Regions from separate parts of the Arthrobacter sp. PvP023 genome, predicted to be linked through region 2. Evidence: predicted binding sites of a transcription regulator. Region 2 holds the regulator's gene; the other holds the start of a gene.
What was found. Region 2 encodes Rex, which represses fermentation and respiration genes when NADH is low (regulators of the CRP and FNR family bind a similar motif). Its sites were predicted from a motif close to CTTGTGAANNNNTTCACAAG; they were not measured.
Positions count from the first base shown of each region.

Region 1 (7,284 bases), 1.6 Mb from region 2:
TCTTTGCCGAACGCAGCGGCGAGGTGAGCATGAGTTGGGAGTAGCCAGCGAGGGGAAACTGCGCCTCCCACTCATCGCCCATGGCGGACATCACGCGGACACCACGGGCCGCCGTGCGGCAGTGCTCAAGGAAGAACTCCAGAACCGCGGTCTTTCCGGCCCCGGTGGGGCCGGTGATCACCACTGCACCCACTTTGCCTTTTCGGACGGTCCGGAAAATCTCCAGCAGTTCCGCAAAGACCCCCGACCGGCCAACAAGCGGTAGGTCCTCCGCCATTTCACCGTGTGTGGAGGCCCCTGTCATGGCCGCAACTCTACCGGAGACGCCAGGCCGGACTCGGCTGCGGCCATCCATCATGGCGTACTCAGCCCAGGTCCCCGCCAGCGACCGGAAGGATGCTGCCGGTGACGTAGGACGCTTCGTCTGATCCGAGGAACACGATGGGTGCGGCCTGTTCGTCCAATGTCCCGTAGCGCTTCAGAAAGGACGAGTCCACGGTCTGGTCAACGATCATCTGGTACCAGGCCTTTTCCGTGGCGGATTCCGCTTCGGGACCGCGCTTGACCTGGCGGGGCGGAGCCTCGGTGCCGCCGGGGGCTGCCGCTACCACGCGGATGCCGCGTCCGCCCACTTCCATCGCCAGCGACTGGGTCAGGGCGTTGACCCCGCCCTTCGCTGCCGCGTACGGCACGCGATGCATGCCGCGGGTGGCCACCGAGGAAACGTTGACGATGGTGCCTGAACCTTGCTCCAGCATGGCCGGCAGCACCGCGCGGCAGGTCCAGAGGGTGGGGAAGAGCGAGCGGCGGATCTCTTTCTCGATCCTCTCCTCGTCGTACTCTTCATACGGGCGGGCCCAGATGGTCCCGCCGACGTTGTTGACCAGGACGTCCACCCGGCCGTGGGCGGCGAGCGCCGCCGCAACGGCCTGCTGCGCTCCCGCGAAGGTCTCAAGGTCTGCGGTCACCGCGGTGGCCGAACCTCCTGAAGCGGAACCCTGCCCGGCCGCCTCGATCTCCTGCGCCACCTCGTGGACCAATTCGGCCCGGTCTACCAGGACGACGGCGCCTCCCTCGGCACTGATGCGCTCGGCCACCTTCCGGCCAATTCCCTGGGCAGAACCCGTCACCATGGCCACCTTGCCTGCGTACCGGCCGGGGGTAACGAACTGTCCGGCGTATGGCCGGGTCATCAGCGGGCCGCCTTGGCTTCGATGGCTCCCGCCATGGTTTCTTTGGCGTCGTGTGCGTGGGCCATGATGACCTCCCGCACCCGCGCCTTGTCCTGGCGCTCAAAGGCGTCGACCACATCAAGGTGGTCCTGGGTGACCCGCTTGAAGATGGGGGTTCCCGCCTCGAAGGCCGCGGCCATCTGGGCGTGGACGTCGAGCCGGCGGTAGGACTCCAGCAGCATGGGGTTGTTGCAGGCCACGAAGAGGTATTCGTGGAACTCCTCGTTGGTCCGAGCGAACTCATCCGGTTCCTGGATAGTGCCTTCTGTTACGGAGCGGGTGGTGGCCTCGGCGAGCCGGCGGAACTGGTGCAGCTGCTCTTCGCTGAGACGGCCCAGCATCAGCTCGCTCACCGCGAGCTCCAGGCCCATGCGAGCGTCCAGCTGGGCGAAGCTGTCCTCCTTGCGGAAGTCCAGCCGGCCGGTTTCCAAGGAAGAGACCGCCTCGCTGCGGCTCATCGTGTCGCCTTCGGCTGCAATCCGTTCTGCGGGTGCCGGTGCCCCTGTTTCGGCGTCACCCCCGGTGGTTTCCTTCGGGGCAAACCGCTCAAAGTAGAAGTTGGCGGGTTTGATGCCCTCGGAATCCAGCCACTTCGACACAGCGTTTACCATGGGAGGCGGACCGCACAGGTAGATGTCGACATCGCCGTCGTTCAAGTGCTTTGGTTCGATGATCTGGGTGACGTAGCCCGTGTGGGGAGCAGATGTGCCCGGTTCGGAGGCAATGTAGTCCCACGTGAAAGCGGGCAGCTTCGCCTCATACTCGCGCAACCAGTCCAGGCCAACGATGTCCGCCTCCCTGGTCAGGCCATAAATCAGATGGACCGGTACCGACGGCGGGTTCTCAGACAGCTTCTCAAGGATGGACAGGAGCGGGGCCAGGCCGGTGCCGCCCGCCAGGAGCAGCAGGGGCCGCTTGGGCTCGCGCAGGAAGAACGACCCGTAGGGGCCCGTGAATTCGATGGCGTCTCCCACTGCCGCGCGATCGCGCAGATATTCAGACATCGCACCCTGCGGCGTCACCCGCACCATGAACGATGCGTCCTGAACTTCGGGGCCGCTGCTGAACGAATAGGAGCGCTCCGCGTCCGTTCCGGGGACTTTGATGTTGACGTACTGGCCCGGGAGGAAGGCCAGGGCGTCCCGGTTTTCCGTCTCCAGGGTGAAGGAAACCGTCGTTTCGGAATGCTTGTTGAGCTCCTTCACGGTGGAGGTGAAGGTGGTGGCCGAAGTCTTCGCTGATTCCGACGTGGCAGGGATCTGAATGCTCAGGTCCGACTCCGGAACAGCCTGGCAGGTGAGCAGGTACCCCTTCTCGAGCTCCGCCTCCGTCATCGCATCGTCAATGTAGTCGCCCGGGTCGAAGGAGCCGGAATCGCAAAAGGCCTTGCAGGTGCCGCACGCACCGTCCCGGCAGTCCGATGGAATGTTGATGCGTGCCTTGTACGCAGCGTCCATCACGGTCTCGTAGTCGCCGACCTTGATGACCTTGGTGACGCCGTCCTCGAAGCTGAGGGCTACTTTGTGGCCCATGGTTTCCTCCTGGCTGGGAATCGCGTCGATGCGACCCTGGTAGTTCGGATGTGCCCGACGGGCACGGATTTTGAAACGGACGAGGTCAGTGCCGGGCAGGATGCCGGGCACCGGCCGGGAGCCGTCAGATCATGTAGACGTCCACGACGTGGTGGATGTAGTCGTTCTTGAGGACAACCTTCTTCTTCAAGATGACCGGCTCGCCGCCGGCGAGGTCGATCGTGTAGAAACTGGTCCCGAAGTACGTGTCCGTGGTGTTGTACCGGAAGTAGAGGGTGAACCAGTTGAAGCGCACCTTCACCTGGCCGCCGTCGTGCTCCATGATTTCGACGTCGGTGATGTTGTGCCCGGTGCGGGGCTCGGGCAGGGACGTGGCCGAGGACCGGTCCGTTTTGATCCGGAAGACCCGGTCCTCAATGCCGCCGCGGTTGTCGTAGTAGATGAGCGAGATCTCGTTCTGCGGGTCCTCTGTCAGCCGGTCATCGACGTCCCATGCGGGCATCCAGAACTCCGAGTCCGGGTGGTAGCACTGAAGCCACTCATCGAACCGGCGGTCATCCAGCAGGCGGGCCTCCTTGTACAGGAAGGCGCGGACGGTCTCGAGGGTGGCGATCTCCCCGGCGTTCTTGAGCGCCGCAGCGGGTGTTGTCAGGTTGGTCATGGGTTGTGCACTCTCTCTGGTTCCATGTGGACGGGGGTCAGGCTGTGACTGGAAGAGCATCCAGGGTGGAGGTCTCCTCCTCCGCCAGCGCCCGGTCCATGACTTCCTTCCAGTACCCGTGCTGAATGGGGTAGAGCCCCTCGTCCTCCGTGCGCACCCCGGAGGCGATGACCCTGGTCATGCCCAGCGCCTGGGCCTGCTCGTCGGGGCCTGCGATCTCATGGGTGGACCCGCGGGTCATGTCGTTCCAAGGCGCCGAGGTGGCCCAGTAGGTCTTGTTGCAGGACCGGAACTCCTCGAGGTCGTCGGGCGTGGCCATGCCGGTGGCGTTGAAGAAGTCCTCGTACTGGCGGATCCGTTTGGACCGGTTCTCCTGTGATTCGCCCTTGGGCGCGATGCAGTAAATGGTCACCTCGGTCTGGTCCGCCGAGATGGGCCGGAAGTGCCGGATCTGCGAGGAGAACTGGTCCATGATGTAGACATTCGGGTACAGGCAGAGGTTCCGCGAGATGTTGATCATGAAGTTGGCCATCTCTTCGCCGTACTTCGCGACGAGCTCCTCGCGGCGGTCCCACAGCGGGCGGTCCTCCGGGTTGGTCCATTCCTGCCACAGCAGCAGGTGTCCGTGGTCGTACGAATAGAAACCGCCCTTGACCTTGCCCCACTTGCCGGCGTCCATGGCCTTGGTCTTGTTGGCGGAGTCGCCGGCGGTGCGGCGGGCCGTGGTGGCCGCATAGTTCCAGTGCACGGCGGTGACGTGGTAGCCGTCTGCCCCGTTCTCGGCCTGCACCTTCCAGTTGCCGTCGTAGGTGTAGGTGGACGATCCGCGCAGCACCTCGAGTCCCTCCGGGGACTGGTCCACGATCGAGTCGATTACCTTGGCTGCATCACCCAGGTGTTCTTCGAGCGGGAGCACGTCCGCCTTCAGGGAACCAAAGAGGAAGCCGCGATAGGACTCGAAGCGGGCCACTTTGGTGAGGTCGTGGGAGCCCGCTTTATTGAAGGTCTCCGGGTAGCCCGCGTTTCGCGAATCCTTCACCTTCAGCAGCTCGCCGGAGTTCTTGAACGTCCAGCCGTGGAACGGGCAGGTGAAAGTGGTGCGGTTGTCCGTCTTGCGGCGGCACAGCATGGCACCCCGGTGCGAGCAGGCGTTGACGAGGCAGTTGAGTTTCTCGTCCTTATCGCGGGTGATCATCACGGGGGTGCGGCCGATGTTGGTGGTGAAGTAGTCCCCCACGTTGGGGATCTGGGATTCGTGGGCGAGATAGACCCAGTTGCCTTCGAAGATGTGCTTCATCTCCAGTTCGAAGATCTCTTCATCGGTGAAAATTTCGCGCTTGGCACGGATGACGCCGTTCTCACGGTCGTCGATCACGGCGTCGGCAAGGACGTCGCGGACGTGGGCCAGGTTCTCGGTCATGGCGTGCTCCTTCATTGGAGAGTGCTGGACGGATGGTCAGGAATTGTTGCCGGCGGCGGTGTTCCCGCGGGACGTTGTCAGGCAAGTCTTACCCATCGTGATGGCTCTCACATCAGGCAAATACCTAGGTTCGACCAAGGGTTCCTTTATGTCCGCTTCTTGACAGAAAACAGGCCTAATCGATATTTGTTGCGTCCTTATTTGACGCCTACGATGAGACGGACATCACGGGAACTGCGCCGCGACAGGTTCAGATCCTGCCCCCAAACCGGTGGCACCGGGTTCGGGAGCAGTTCCCGTCCCCTATTCAAAGAGGAGTATGGACATCACCATGACCGAGACCCAAGCAGACACCCGCCACGAGGACGAGGGCACTGCAGTCGAAGCCGGCTCCAAGGCCACGGAACGCTTCGCCGCATCAGGCAAGCTCTCCCACCTGGATGTGCCGAAGGAACGAGTGAGTCTGCTGGCGGGGGCACTCATCAAAGCCGCCAATGACATCGTCGTCGAGCACCAGGTCACCTACGAGGAATACAACGCACTCAAAGCCTGGCTTATCAAGGTGGGCACCGACGGGGAATGGCCGCTCTTCCTTGACGTGTGGCTGGAGCACACTGTGGAGGACGTCAACTCTCAGGATCGCCCCGGAACCGTGGGCACCATTGAAGGGCCTTACTACGTGCCGGGGTCCCCCGCGCTCCCGACCCCTGCCACTGTAGAGATGCGTGAGGACGAGGAGGGCACACCGCTGCACTTCAGCGGCCGCTTCACCGATACGGACGGTAACCCCATCCAGAACGCACAGGTGGAGATTTGGCACGCCGACAGCGCCGGGTTCTACTCCCAGTACGCGCCGGGTCTCCCCGAGTGGCTCTTCCGTGCAACGGTCAAAGCAGATGATGAGGGCCGCTTCGAAATCAACACGATGCGCCCGGCTCCCTACCAGATCCCCACGGACGGGGCATGCGGGCAGCTGATTAGCGCGGCAGGATGGCACGCCTGGCGCCCGGCGCACATCCACATCAAGGTTTCCGCGCCGGGATTCCAGCCCGTGACTCAGCAGCTGTACTTCCCGGGCGACCCGCACAACGCGGACGACATCGCCTCGGCAGTCAAGGCTGAGCTGATGCTGGAACCCAAGAGGCGCACGGATGGCGGGGCCGGCGAAGAAGTGGTGTATGACTACGTGCTCGCCAAGGAAGGCCAGCACAAGTAAGAGCCACCGCTGACAGATCGGTGCCGGCGCCTCGGCCCGGCACCGAGGGCGCTCTGGAGTGCAAGCTCCGGGGCGCCTTCCTTTTGCCGCCGTTGCAAGGAGCCCTGATGCCGCCATCCCGACAGAACCCGTCCGCCATCGCTCATGTGGAAGCCGTAGAGGCTCCGAGACGCCAACCGCTGTTGGAACGTCCGGGCGTTCGCCCCGCAGGCGTACGCCGGGTTCTCCGTGACCTCGGCCTGCCCTACATCTCCAACGGCGTGATCGGCCTCATCTTCTCCGCCTCCGGCCCCATAGCCGTCACCCTCGCCGTGGGAGCGGCGGGAGGCCTCACCGAGGGCCAACTCGCGTCCTGGGTGTTTGGCATCCTTTTTTCGGGCGGGGCGGCGACGCTGGTGATGTCTCTCCTCTACCGACAACCCCTGGGCTTTGCCTGGTCCATTCCCGGGACGGTGCTCCTGGGTCCGTCCCTGCAGCACTTGTCCTTTCCAGAGGTGGTGGGGGCTTTCTTCACGTCCGGATTGCTCGTCCTCGCGCTGGGCGCCACCGGATTGGTCCGCAGGATCATGGCAATGGTGCCCATGCCGATCGTCATGGCGATGGTGGCCGCGGTGTTCCTGAAATTCGGCACAGACATAGTTGGTTCAACCCAGGCCAACCCTGTAGTGGCTGCACCGATGGTGGTCGCATTCCTGGTCCTCACTGCCGCGCCTGCGCTCGGCAGGTATATTCCGCCAGTGCTCGGTACTCTTGCGGTTGGTGGTGTCGCTGTGGCGCTAAGTGGCCAATTTTCCCTCCAAAAAGGCGGCCCGGTTCTGGCCACCCCGGTCTTCACCGTTCCTGAGTTCGCTTGGGCTGCCCAGCTGGAACTGGTTGTTCCCCTCGCCCTGACGGTCTTGTTTGTTCAGAATGGGCAGGGCATCGCGGTTCTCCGTGCCGCAGGCCACAACCCGCCGGTCAACGTGTTCGCCATCGTTTCGGGTGCGTTTTCGTTGATCAATGCCGGCTGCGGCGCTGTCTCAGCGTGCGTGACCGGTCCAACCAACGCCCTCATGACTTCCTCAGGAGCCAGGCAGCGCCAGTACACGGCGGCCGTGGTTTTCGGCGTCCTGGCCATGACCTGCGCACTTCTCGCTCCCGCACTGACCCGGCTCATGCTCGCAACACCCAGGGAATTCATATTGACCCTGGGCGGCATTGCGATGCTTCGGGCACTCCAGCAA
Region 1 is NZ_JAFIBI010000001.1:2,862,291-2,869,574, forward strand. It holds gene JOE31_RS13205 (AAA family ATPase) at 1-304, opposite strand, end outside; gene JOE31_RS13210 (1,6-dihydroxycyclohexa-2,4-diene-1-carboxylate dehydrogenase) at 366-1,193, opposite strand; gene benC (benzoate 1,2-dioxygenase electron transfer component BenC) at 1,193-2,764, opposite strand; gene benB (benzoate 1,2-dioxygenase small subunit) at 2,889-3,425, opposite strand; gene benA (benzoate 1,2-dioxygenase large subunit) at 3,463-4,845, opposite strand; gene catA (catechol 1,2-dioxygenase) at 5,165-6,061, shown strand; gene JOE31_RS13235 (benzoate/H(+) symporter BenE family transporter) at 6,169-7,284, shown strand, end outside.
Region 1: a site for Rex is predicted at 4,940-4,959, ahead of benA (benzoate 1,2-dioxygenase large subunit). Genes of this name have one in related genera too.

Region 2 (7,284 bases):
TGGCGATCAGATGTCCTTCCGCAAGAGACTTTCAATCCAAGATCACAAGGAGCAACACCATGGCACTGCCCGCCAACACCACCACCGGCACCTGGACCCTCGACAACTCGCACAGCGAAATCGGCTTCACCGTGCGTCACGCAGGCATCAGCAAGGTCCGCGGCCAATTCAAGGACGCCGCAGCGACCCTGGAACTTTCCGAGAACGTTGCCGACTCCAAGGTCAACGCCACCATCCAGACCGCCAGCTTTGACTCGGGCGACGCCAACCGCGACGGCCACGTCCGCGGCGAAGACTTCTTCGACGTCGAAAAGTTCCCGGAAATCTCCTTCGTTTCCAACGCGATCGTGCCCAAGGGCGACGCTTACGAACTCCAGGGCGATCTGACCATCAAGGGCGTCACCCGCCCTGTGGCTCTCGAAACCGAGCTCCACGGTGTGGCCGTGGATCCCTTCGGCAACACCCGCGCCGGCCTCACCGCCGAAACCACCATCAGCCGCAAGGACTTCGGCCTGACCTGGAACGCTGTCCTCGAAGCCGGTGGCGTGCTGGTCAGCGACAAGGTTGCCATCAACCTCGAGCTCGCGTTCATCGCACCTGCCGCGTAGTTTCTTCGCTTCGTAGGTACACAGCACCCCGCTCCGTCACCGCGACGGAGCGGGGTGCTGTGTTTAAGGCGGCCGCTGACGCCGGCGGCCGCCATCGGCCGCCCAGAATACCTCCTTCGAATGATCCACCCCCGGGCCGGAGCGCGGTACGGTTGAACCAAACCATGCTGGGGGCAGGGAACCGTTACTGATCCCGGTACCCGTTTAATCAGTAGTCGACCCGCAAAGGACCAACTATGAGCACGCCTCCAGCAAACCCGGCCAACCCGAACGAACCTGAGAACGGCAAGCCCGGCCCCGACGCTCCCCAGTACGGCCAGAACGCGCCGGAATCCCCCGCAGCGCCGCAGTACGGCCAGAACGCGCCGGAATCCCCGGCAGCTCCCCAGTACGGCCAGCAGCCCCCCGCAGCACCCCAGTACGGGCAGAACGCACCGCAGTACGGCCAGCAGCAGTACGGCCAGCAGCCCCCCGCAGCGCCCCAGTACGGGCAGAACGCACCGCAGTACGGCCAGCAGCAGTACGGCCAGCAGCCCCCCGCAGCACCGCAGTACGGGCAGCAGCCGCCCTTCGGTCAGGCGCCGCAGCAGTACGGCCAGTCCCCGTATGCCCAGTACCCGTCCGAACAGCCACAGGGTGTCGCCGCCGGCGGTGTGCCGAAAATGGTCAACAACGCGTTCTGGATGATCATCGCAGCGGGCGTCCTGTACATCATTTCCATGCTGGTAGCCATTCCTGCCTTGGACGATCCCGCCATGCGGAACCAGTTCGAGGACCAGATGAGGGCCAGCGGTGCGGACGTCGACTTTGAGTCCATCAAGGGCCTTGTGATCGGCATGATGGTGGTCTTCGGCCTCATCGGCGCCGGCCTCTACGCCCTGGTTGCCTTCAACGTGCGCAAGGGCAAGAACTGGGCCCGCATCCTCGGCACCGTCTTCGCAGCCCTGTCGATCTTCAGCCTGGTTCCGTTCAGCATCGGCACCATCTCGGCTTTGCTTGGCATCGCCGCCATCGTGATGCTTTACCTCCCGGCGTCCGCACCGTACTTCCGGAAGCAGCAGCCTTTCGGCAGCCCCTACTCGCAGCCGGGCAACCCGTACGGCCGCTAACCCTGCCAGCACCACAGTTCCAGCCGGAGGGCGTGGACTTTGGACGGCCCGGGCGACACCAGTCGCCGGCCCCGGAGTCCGCGCCCTCTGCGTTTGCCCGGATGTTCCTTGAGCCGAAATTGAGCCGCAAACTATGCACAGAAAGCCCCCGCACACGGTACCGTGTTAGCAAAATCACGCTGGGGGCAGGAAGACGTGGCTGATCCCGGTGGCTGATTGCCCGTTAGCCGACTCGTAAAGGATCAACCATGAGCACTCCGCCCGTCCCGCCGTCGTACCCCGGCGATTCCCCGTCCGGCGGGCAATACGGCCAGCAGCCGCAGTACGGGCAGGGCCCGTCGCCCTTCGCGCAGGCACCGCAGTTCGCTCAGGCGCCCCAGTATGGCCAACCTGCTCAGTACGGCGCACCGGCTCAGTACGGGCAGCCACAGAACAGTCAGCCACAGTACAGTCAGCCGCAGTACGCGCAGGCACAGCAGCCGCAGCAGTTCGGGAACCAGCAGTACACGGTGTACCCCTCGGAGCTGCCGCAGCGGGGAAACTCGGCGGCAAGTGCCGCTCCCCCGTTGGTGAACATCTCTTTCTGGCTGTTAATCGTTGCTTGCCTCCTCTGGGTTGGCTCGGTGCTCCTCTCGCTGGGTTCCATCGACGACCCCGCCATGCGCCGGGCGTTTGATGCCAGGCTGGCAGCCAGCCGGGCTGACGTGGATTTCGAGGCACTCAAGGGCATCATCGTTGGAATGGTGATGCTGATCGCGGCCGTCGGAGTGCTGCTGTATGCGCTGGTGGCGTTCAACATCCGGAAGGGCCGGAACTGGGCCCGGATCCTCGGCACCATCCTGGCGGCATTCTCACTGCTGGGCGTTCTCCAAATGGGGCTCGGAACGCCGTCCATCCTCGCCGGAGTGGCTGCAATGGTGCTCCTCTACCTACCCTCCGCCGCGCCGTATTTCAGGAAGTACCACCCGTTCGCAAGCCCGTACGGCCAGCCGGGCTACCCCTACGGCCGCTGAGGGCAGTACTACTCCCCGTCCTCCGGGGCCTGGATCCGCTGGGCGTGGTAGGCCAGGATCTGCAGCTCGGTGGCCATGTCCACCTTGCGCAGGTTCACGCCCGGCGGGACCTGGAGCATGACCGGCGCAAAGCTGAGGATGCTCCGCACTCCTGCGGCGATGACGCGGTCGCACACGCCCTGCGCCACGGCGGCAGGCAGCGCCAGCACCACCATGTTGGCGCCGGTCCGCTGGAGGACCGGTTCGAGGTCCGCGACGTCACTGACCCGCAGCCAGCCCACCTCGTTGCCCACCACCATCTGGTCTGCATCGAAAATGGCCACGACGTCGAATCCGCGCGATTCGAAGCCGCCGTACCGCGCAAGCGCCTTGCCGAGGTTGCCGGCGCCCACGATTGCCACTTTCCAGTCGCGGGTGAGCCCGAGCGCGGCGGAGATGTTGCGGCTGAGGTACTGCACTTCGTAGCCAACGCCTCGGGTGCCGTAGGACCCCACATGCGAGAGGTCTTTCCGGAGGGTGGACGAGCTGACGCCGGAGGCTTCGGCCAGGGACTCTGAGGAGACGCGTTCGACGCCTTCGGCCAGCATGGTGGTGAGGGCGCGCAAATAGATGGTCAGCCGTGCCACGGCCGCGGGCGGAATCTGCTTGGCCGCAGTTCCGCTGTCCCCGTGAACAGCCTCGGGGGATGAATCCAGCGAAGTCACTATCTGCTCCATTGCGTCGCGTTGTGAGTCCACTCTAGAGCCCCGTCCGCACTGCCAACAAAGCAGAAGTCGCCGCGCCTATTTGGCCGCAGCCTGGCGAAGGATCCGCTCAAGGCGGGTTTCGTCGATCTTCCAGAAGTCACGCTGGATCCCGTCCACCAGGACCACGGGGATCTCTTCGGCGTAACGCTCGCGCAGCTCCGGATGGTTGTCCACCAGTTGTTCCGTCCACTCAAGTCCCAGGGCGGCAGTGACCCGTTCGACGGCGTCGCGCGCCGCCTCGCACAGGTGGCAGTCAGCTTTGGTGATGAGGACGACGTCGGGTTTTGCCATGCCTCAACCGTAGCCCGGGCCGCCGCTCCGCCGCGACGGCAGGCCCGTGACAGCCTGGACCGGCCCATTGACTAGACTCAAGTCATGCCCGAGGAGAAGTACGTCGCCGTAGTCCGGCAGCCGGCCGGTGCGTTGCAGCACGGCGAGGCTGCCTTCTTCGACGTCGATAACACCCTCATGAAGGGCGCCAGCCTCTTCCACGTAGCCCGGAAAATGCATCAGCGCGGCGCGTTCACCCTGCCGCAGGCGGCCGGGATGGCCTGGAAGCAGTTCAAGTTCGTCCTCCGCGGCGAGAACATGGATGACGTCCACGCGGTCCGGGACTCGGCCTTGACGCTGGCTGCCGGAATCACGGTGGAGGACATCAAGGCCCTCGGCGAAGAAGTCTTCGACGAAATGATTGAGTCCAGGATCTGGCCCGGCACCAAGGCACTGGCCCAGCAGCACCTCCGTGTGGGGCGCATGGTGTGGCTGGTGACCGCTACCCCCATCGAGGTGGCCACGGTGATTTCCACCCGGCTGGGCCTGACCGGTGCCCTGGGAACAGTGGGCGAGATCGAGAACGGTGCCTACACCGGCCGGCTGGTGGGCGACATCCTGCACGGCCAGGCCAAAGCGGTGGCTGTCCAAGGCATTGCTGATGCCGAGGGCCTGGACCTCCAACGGTGCTGGGCCTACAGCGATTCGCACAATGACATCCCGCTGCTAAGCATGGTGGGCCATCCCGTGGCCATCAACCCCGACTCCCGGCTCCGCCGCCACGCCCGCGAAAACAACTGGCCGGTGTACGACTTCCGCTCGGGACGCCGCGCCGCCACGCTCGGACTGAAGGCGGCCACGGTTGGCGGGGCCGTGTACGGCCTCTGGAGGGGCTTCACGCGCTTCCGCGGCCCCACGGTCTAGTCGCCTAGTCGCGGCCCGCCCCAGCTCCAGGCCTGCCCTTGCAGCGGACGTCGCAGGGATTCACCCGGCCCAAAGAAAAATGCCCGCTGCCAAAGGCAACGGGCATCTCACGCTGTAGGAAGTATCTCTACTTCTTGTTACGGCGCTGGTGGCGGGTCTTACGAAGCAACTTGCGGTGCTTCTTCTTGGCCATACGCTTGCGACGCTTCTTAATAACTGAACCCACGAAAGTTCCTTACAAACTAGATGGAGTACCTGTCTGATGGAAGAGGTCCGTGGACTAGGCAACAGACTAAACAACAAACAGATTCTTACAATAACGAAAAACGTTCCCTAACAGGGTACCGCTTATCCGGCGCACCCACTGACCGCACTCCGTTTGTGGCAGCTCAGGCGGTGTCCGACTGGCCTTCCACGACAGCACCCTTGACGTACTGTTCGACGGCGGACTCCGGCACCCGGAAGGACCGGCCGAAGCGGACGGCCGGCATCTCTCCGGAATGGACAAGGCGGTACACGGTCATTTTGGAAACGCGCATGAGCTCGGCCACTTCGGCCACAGTCAAGAACTGAGCGTTCGAGAAGTTCGACTCTGCGGACATTTCCCTTATTCCTTTGTTAACAGCTGATAAAGGCAACCCCATTGAAACCCCATTGCGGTGTGCCGATGCTGAGCCATCAACCTACCCTGTGCTAGTTACTCTAGTGGCTGATGGTGCCATTGTGAAAGTCATTGGGCGGTACCAGTTTTCGGCGGATCCGGGGGAAAATCAGCCCTCCAGCGCGCCACGCCGCTTGCGCGCGGATGCTGCCAGCTGGCCCAGCACCGACGCCGTGACGTCCCATTCCATGCAGGCATCCGTCACGCTCTGGCCGTAGACCAGTGCGTCAGTGCCGGCCGCGTGGTCGGCCACATCGAGGTTCTGCGCCCCGCCCACGAGGAAGCTCTCCAGCATGACGCCGGCAATCGCCGCGGCCGCCGCTCCGCCGTCTTCCAGCTGCGCGCCGATTTCGAGCGCCACCTCGGCCTGGCGGTGGTGGCTCTTGCCGCTGTTGGCGTGGCTGGCGTCCACGATCAGCCGGGGGTTGAGCTGCTTGCCGGCCAGTTTCGCCGAGGCCGCTTCGACGTCCGCCGCGGAGTAGTTGGGGCCCTTGCGTCCGCCGCGGAGGATCACGTGTGTGTCCGGGTTGCCGGCGGTGGCCACGAGTGCGGCCCGGCCATCGCCGTCGATCCCCAGGAAGGCCTGGGATGCCGCGGCGGCGCTGCAGGCATCGACCGCAACCTGGAGGTCGCCGTCGGTCCCGTTCTTGAATCCAATGGGCATGGACAGTCCGGAGGCCAGCTGGCGGTGGATCTGGCTTTCGGTGGTGCGGGCACCGATGGCGCCCCAGGAGACGAGGTCTGCCATGTACTGCGGGCTGATTGGTTCCAGGAACTCCGTGGCCGTGGGAAGGCCCAGCGACGTGACCTGCTTCAGGAACTGGCGGGCGGCACGCAGTCCGGTGGCGATGTCATGGCTGCCATCCAGGTGGGGATCATTGATGAGGCCCTTCCAGCCCACCGTGGTGCGCGGCTTCTCGAAGTAGGTCCGCATGACGATCAGCAGGTCTTCCTTGTGCTTCTCCGCCTGGCTCACCAGCCGGCGGGCGTATTCCAGGCCGGCCTTGGGGTCGTGGATGGAGCAGGGTCCCACGATCACCAGCAGGCGGTCGTCCACGCCGTCCATGATGGCCCGGACTTCGTCCCTGCCGCGTTCGACGACGTCTGCCACCCGGGCGTCCAGCGGCAGTTCAGCGATCATGTCCTGGGGCGACGGCAGGGCCTGGAATTCGCTGACGCGCAGGTTCGAGGTGGATTTCTGCGCGGACGCAGGGCCTTCCGGGGAACCTTTGGTTTCCGGGGAAGTGGAAGGCTGTGTTTCGGTGGCTGCTGCGGTGCTCATGTGTGCGGGTCCTGTTCCGGATGGTGCGGAGCGGGCCCAGATCAGAACCCGCCGGAGAAATGGCGAAGGGCAGAGAATGATCTCTGCCCTGTTGGCTCTGAAGGAAAGTTGGATGCGTGTCAGTTAGACGCGGGCCCCTCCAGAGCCAACGAAAAATACGCATACCAACGGTTAGTCATAGCCACGACCATAACCGCCGCACGCACCGTCCGCAAATTCATGCTCATTTCGCGACCTCATATTGCGGAGCCCTAACCGCGCGGCCCTCCCCCAACTGACTGGCAGTTAACGCTCCGAAAACGCGATTTCGCAGCGTTAAGTGCGAGTCAGTTGGGTGGGCCGGAGAAGCGGAACCTCAGCCGAGCAGCTTGCGCAGGTACTCCAGCTGGCGGTTCCACTGGTGTTCCTGGCCGCCCTCGTGGTTGTTGAAGCGGTACACCTCGATCTCCTTCGCCGGAGCCTCGTTTCCAGCGGCTGTTCCGTAGGCATTGAAGCTGGCAAAGACCGTCGACGGCGGGCAGATGTCATCCGCCTGCGCGGCCGAGAACAGCGCCGGGGCCGTTGCCGCCCGTCCCAGATTGACGCCGTCGAAGTAGTTCAGCACGGCCAGGATCGGCTCGTAGCGGTCGCGGTGGCGGGCCAAGAACGCGGCGATTTCGGGATAGGGCCCG
Region 2 is NZ_JAFIBI010000001.1:1,290,497-1,297,780, reverse strand. It holds gene JOE31_RS06005 (YceI family protein) at 60-608, shown strand; gene JOE31_RS06000 (hypothetical protein) at 845-1,717, shown strand; gene JOE31_RS05995 (hypothetical protein) at 1,966-2,730, shown strand; gene JOE31_RS05990 (redox-sensing transcriptional repressor Rex) at 2,739-3,434, opposite strand; gene JOE31_RS05985 (glutaredoxin family protein) at 3,513-3,767, opposite strand; gene JOE31_RS05980 (HAD family phosphatase) at 3,852-4,670, shown strand; gene JOE31_RS05975 (30S ribosomal protein bS22) at 4,798-4,896, opposite strand; gene JOE31_RS05970 (helix-turn-helix domain-containing protein) at 5,060-5,272, opposite strand; gene JOE31_RS05965 (3-deoxy-7-phosphoheptulonate synthase) at 5,441-6,613, opposite strand; gene JOE31_RS05960 (acetylxylan esterase) at 6,969-7,284, opposite strand, start outside.